Regions from separate parts of the Pseudomonas sp. E315 genome, predicted to be linked through region 1. Evidence: predicted binding sites of a transcription regulator. Region 1 holds the regulator's gene; the other holds the start of a gene.

What was found. The regulator sigma-54, encoded in region 1, starts transcription at its own class of promoters, with help from an activator protein. The targets are predictions, from matches to a motif close to ANTGGCATNNANNTTGCTNT.
Region 2: the regulator sigma-54 is predicted to act here: its motif matches at 1,486-1,505, upstream of flgB (flagellar basal body rod protein FlgB).

The regions. Positions count from the first base shown of each region.
Region 1 covers NZ_JBUZPJ010000015.1:54,404-57,314, reverse strand. The annotation lists gene lptB (LPS export ABC transporter ATP-binding protein) at 1-410, shown strand, start outside; gene ACZRJQ_RS18680 (RNA polymerase factor sigma-54) at 592-2,085, shown strand; gene hpf (ribosome hibernation-promoting factor, HPF/YfiA family) at 2,161-2,469, shown strand; gene ptsN (PTS IIA-like nitrogen regulatory protein PtsN) at 2,482-2,911, shown strand, end outside.
Region 2 covers NZ_JBUZPJ010000022.1:15,403-18,313, reverse strand. The annotation lists gene ACZRJQ_RS21275 (chemotaxis protein CheV) at 1-423, shown strand, start outside; gene cheR (protein-glutamate O-methyltransferase CheR) at 469-1,296, shown strand; gene flgB (flagellar basal body rod protein FlgB) at 1,565-1,972, shown strand; gene flgC (flagellar basal body rod protein FlgC) at 1,976-2,419, shown strand; gene flgD (flagellar hook assembly protein FlgD) at 2,435-2,911, shown strand, end outside.

The sequences.
Region 1 (2,911 bases):
GCAAAGAACTCGACAAGGCTGGTCGTCGTAAAGAGTTGGAAGGCCTGTTGCAGGAATTCCATATCAATCACATCCGCGACAACCTCGGCATGAGCCTGTCCGGTGGCGAGCGTCGTCGCGTAGAAATTGCCCGCGCATTGGCAACCGCACCCAAGTTCATCCTGCTCGATGAGCCCTTTGCGGGCGTTGACCCCATCTCCGTGGGCGACATCAAGCAAATCATCTACCACCTCAAAGCCAAGGGCATTGGCGTACTGATCACCGATCACAACGTTCGTGAAACCCTCGATATTTGCGAAACAGCCTACATCGTTAACGACGGACAACTGATTGCTGAAGGTGATGCTGAAACCATTTTGGCCAACGATTTGGTGAGAGAAGTGTACTTGGGTCATGAGTTCCGCCTGTAATCCAGGGCACTGCGTGGTCTGGAGCGAATAGGCCAACCTAAAATCCACAGATTTTTAATTGCCAAAGCGCTCTAGGCAAACGCATCGGTTTCAGGCATATAATTTGCTTAAGTTTGGCGCTCACGCGCCCTGTAGTGGATGGCGCCATGTGCGCCGGCGAATAAGGTGTTAAGCCCCTGCCATGAAACCATCGCTAGTCCTGAGAATGGGCCAGCAGCTGACGATGACACCGCAGCTGCAACAGGCCATCCGCCTGCTCCAATTGTCGACCCTCGACCTGCAACAGGAAATCCAGGAAGCCCTGGAGTCCAACCCGATGCTCGAACGCCAGGAAGAAGGCGACGACTTCGATAACGCAGATCCATTGGCCGACAACATCGAGCAAAAACCCAATAACGACGTTCAAGAACCCTCCTACCAAGAGTCCGCCCCAACCGTGGACAACCTGGAAGAAGGCGAATGGAATGAACGCATACCCAATGAGCTGCCCGTCGATACTGCGTGGGAAGACGTTTATCAGACCAGCGCCAGCAGTTTGCCCAGCAACGACGATGACGAGTGGGACTTCACCACCCGAACCTCGGCGGGCGAAAGCCTGCAAAGTCATTTGCTCTGGCAATTGAACCTGGCCCCCATGTCTGACACCGATCGCCTGATCGGCGTAACACTCATCGACTGCATCAACAATCAGGGCTATCTCGACGAAACCCTCGAAGAGATTCTCGAAGCTTTCGATCCTGAGCTGGACATTGAGCTTGATGAGATCGAAGCCGTGCTGCACCGAATTCAACAATTTGAACCGGCAGGTATTGGCGCACGCAATCTGGGCGAATGCCTGCTGCTGCAATTACGCCAGCTACCCGAAACAACCCTTTGGCTGAACGAAGCCAAGCGATTGGTCACCGACTACATCGATCTGCTGGGCGCTCGCGACTACAGCCAATTGATGCGCCGCATGAAGCTCAAGGAAGACGAGCTGCGTCAGGTAATTGAACGGGTGCAAAGCTTAAACCCGCGTCCAGGCTCACAGATCGAATCCAGCGAAGCCGAATATGTCGTGCCTGACGTCATCGTACGCAAGGACAACGATCGCTGGCTGGTAGAACTCAACCAAGAGTCTGTGCCACGCCTGCGAGTTAACCCGCAATACGCAGGTTTTGTGCGCCGGGCCGACACCAGTGCCGACAACACTTTTATGCGCAATCAGTTGCAAGAAGCTCGCTGGTTTATCAAAAGTCTGCAAAGCCGCAACGAAACCTTAATGAAAGTGGCCACCCAAATCGTCGAGCATCAACGCGGCTTTCTGGAATACGGCGACGAGGCCATGAAGCCTTTGGTTTTGCATGACATTGCTGAGGCAGTTGGCATGCACGAATCAACTATTTCGCGGGTCACTACGCAAAAATTCATGCATACCCCACGCGGTATTTATGAATTGAAGTACTTTTTTTCCAGCCACGTGAGCACCTCTGAAGGCGGCGAATGCTCGTCTACAGCCATTCGCGCAATCATCAAAAAACTGGTCGCCGCTGAAAATCAGAAAAAGCCGTTGAGTGACAGCAAGATCGCTGGTTTACTGGAGGCACAAGGCATTCAGGTAGCCCGTCGCACGGTCGCCAAATACCGCGAATCCCTTGGGATTGCGCCGTCCAGCGAGCGTAAGCGTTTGATGTAAGCAACGGGCCACAGCGTTTCAGTGGCAGGCTTGTCGGCCTGCCACTTTGTGCAATGGCATCAAAGGAGAAACTGTATGCAAGTCAACATCAGTGGACAGCATCTGGAAGTTACCGAACCGCTGCGCACCTACATCGGCGAAAAACTCGACCGATTAGAGCGTCACTTCGACAAAATCACCAACGTGCAGGTGATTCTCTCTGTTGAAAAGCTGCAACAGAAAATCGAAGCCACTCTGAATATTCCCGGCGGAGAGGTTGTCGCCAATGCCGTGCATGAAGACATGTATGCCGCCATCGACAGCCTCACCGACAAGCTTGATCGCCAACTGAAAAAGCATAAGGAAAAGACCGTAAGCCTGCTTCAAGGCGCGACCGGTCGTTAATACCCCCAACCCATGATTCGACTTGAAAATATCCTGACCCCCGGCCGTTCCTTGGTGAACGTGCCGGGCGGCAGCAAAAAGAAAGTTCTCGAACAAATTGCCAACCTGATCGGCCGCGAAGTGCCTAGTCTGGATAAGCAAGATGTTTTTGAGAGCCTTATTGCCCGTGAAAAACTGGGTTCCACCGGTTTTGGTAACGGCATCGCTATCCCCCACTGCCGCCTCAAGGGGTGTGAGTCGCCTGTTAGCGCCTTACTGCACCTTGACGCTCCCATAGATTTCGACGCCATCGATGGCGCGCCGGTCGACCTGCTTTTCATTTTGCTGGTGCCAGAAGCGGCAACCGATGCACACCTGGAACTGCTCCGGCAGATTGCCAGCATGCTCGATCGTAAAGACGTGCGCGAAAGACTGCGTGCAGCATCCAGCAACGAAGCGCTGT
Region 2 (2,911 bases), on a different contig from region 1:
GAAACCCAAAACAAGGCAGTGTCTTTGCGGGTGCTGACAGTCGACGATTCGTCGGTGGCCCGCAAGCAAGTGGCCCGCTGTCTGCAAACGGTTGGCGTTGAAGTGATATCGCTCAACGATGGCCGTCAAGCGCTGGAGTACCTGCGCAAAATGGTGGAGGAGGGCAAAGACCCGTCGCAAGAATTTCTGATGATGATCTCGGATATCGAGATGCCGGAAATGGACGGCTACACCCTCACTGCCGAGATCCGCAGCGATCCACGCATGAAAGATTTGCACATCATTCTGCATACTTCGTTGTCTGGGGTATTCAATCAGGCAATGGTCAAGAAAGTTGGCGCTAATGACTTCTTGGCAAAATTCCGTCCCGACGACTTGGCATCCCGAGTTGTCGATCGGATCAAAGCAGCAGACCTTAGCTAGGGGCTTAGCCCTTGGCGGTCAACACGATTTAAGAGGCAGGATCATTTGTCTACGGGTAATTTGGATTTTGAGCAGTTCCGGGTCTTCCTGGAAAAAGCCTGTGGCATTTTGCTAGGTGAGAACAAGCAGTACCTTGTTTCCAGCCGTCTGAACAAGCTGATGGAGCAGCAAGGTATCAAGTCTTTGGGTGAGCTGATTCAGCGCATTCAAAGCCAGCCGCGCAGTGGCCTGCGCGAGCAGGTGGTTGATGCAATGACCACCAACGAAACCCTGTGGTTTCGTGATACCTACCCCTTTGAAGTGCTGAAAAACAAAGTCCTGCCTGAGCAAATCAAGGCTAATCCGGGTCAACGTTTACGCATTTGGTCGGCAGCATGTTCTTCAGGGCAAGAACCTTATTCGCTGTCGATGGCTATCGATGAGTTTGAGCGCAGCAACATGGGGCAATTGAAGATGGGGGTGCAAATTGTCGCCACCGATCTGTCCGGGTTGATGCTAAATAATTGCAAAACCGGCGAGTACGACAGCCTGGCCATTGGCCGCGGCCTGTCGCCGGAGCGCTTGCAGCGTTACTTCGACCCGAAAGGGCCAGGCCGTTGGGTGATCAAGGCGCCGATCAAGAACCGCGTTGAGTTTCGCTCCTTCAACCTGCTGGACAGCTACGCCGGGTTGGGCAAGTTCGACATCGTGTTCTGCCGTAACGTACTGATCTATTTCTCTGCTGAAGTGAAAAAAGACATCCTGCTGCGTATTCACAGCACCTTGAAGCCTGGCGGTTACTTGTTTCTCGGCGCCTCGGAAGCGCTCAATGGTTTGCCGGATCATTACCAGATGGTTCAGTGCAGCCCCGGGATTATTTACCAAGCCAAGTAATAGATGGTGAGCAATACCCAAACGGGAGCCCTGCAAGGCTCCCGTTTTTTTTATGCTTTTGGCGGCGTAAAACACAGCATTCACTCCAAAAGCGGCAGAAAAGCGGCAGGCGGCGGAAAGCGATTGCCGCTTTTCTGGCATTGCAGCTGCCGGTCTGCCCGCAGAGCCTTGAAATACGGGCGCAGTAAAACTGGCACGGGGTTTGCTCTACTCAAGCCATGTAAAACCTGAGCCACATCCTCAGGTCAGCCCACAAAGGTTTCCCGACATGAGCATCAGCTTCGATAAAGCGCTCGGTATCCATGAGCAAGCCCTTGGCTTTCGCGCCCAGCGCGCTGAAGTCCTGGCGAACAATATCGCCAACGCCGACACCCCGAACTACAAGGCTCGGGATCTGGATTTTGCTTCTGTGCTCGCTGCCCAGAACGACAAAAATCAGAACGGCACCTTTGCTTTGAACAAGACCAACAGCCGCCATATCGAAGCCCAAGGCCTGAGCAATGGCGACGAATCGCTGATGTATCGCACGCCGATGCAGCCGTCAATCGACCAGAACACCGTGGATGCTCAATTGGAGCAATCAAACTACGCAGAGAATGCGGTCAACTTCCAGGCCAGCTTCACCCTGCTCAACAGCAAATTCAAAGGGCTGGTATCAGCCCTGCGCGGAGAGTAATTCATGTCTCTAGCCAGTGTTTTCAATATTGCCGGTAGCGGCATGAGTGCCCAGACCACTCGCCTGAACACCGTTGCCAGTAACATCGCCAACGCCGAAACAGTCTCTTCGAGCATTGATCAGACCTACCGCGCACGTCACCCGGTATTCGCCACCATGTTCCAGGGCGCGCAAAACGGTACTGGCGATTCGCTGTTCCAGAACCAGGACGCAGCAGGCCAAGGCGTCCAAGTACTCGGCGTGGTTGAAGATCAAAGCAACCTTGAGGCCCGTTACGAGCCTAACCATCCTTCTGCCGACGCCAAGGGCTATGTCTACTACCCCAACGTCAACGTGGTTGAAGAAATGGCCGACATGATTTCTGCCAGTCGTTCGTTCCAGACCAATGCCGAAATGATGAACACCGCCAAAACCATGATGCAGAAGGTACTGACCCTCGGTCAGTGATAAGGGGCAACGCAAATGAGTGTGACCGATTCCACCAGCAGCCTGACCCTTAATCAGGTACTTGCCAACTCTGCCCAGACTGCGACCACTGACAACAGTTTGGCGGCGGCGTCCAAGGCCGTTGCGGGCAGCAGCAATTCGCTGGGCAAAGATGCCTTCTTGCAATTGCTGGTCACCCAGTTGAAAAACCAAAACCCGCTGGACCCGCAAGACAACACGGCGTTCGTCGCCCAGTTGGCGCAGTTCAGCAGTTTGGAAGGCATTACCACGCTCAATGACTCGGTAAACGCCATCACGGGTGGACTGCAGTCCTCACAAGCGTTGCAAGCCTCGTCGTTGGTAGGGCGCTCGGTGATTGTGCAAACCAACGAAGCCTACGTCGATCCCGCCAGCGAGAAGCCATTCAATGGCACCGTCGTGGTGAACGATGCGGACTCCAAGCCGACCATCACCATTACCGATGCGGACGGCGAAGTGGTCAGAACCATCGAG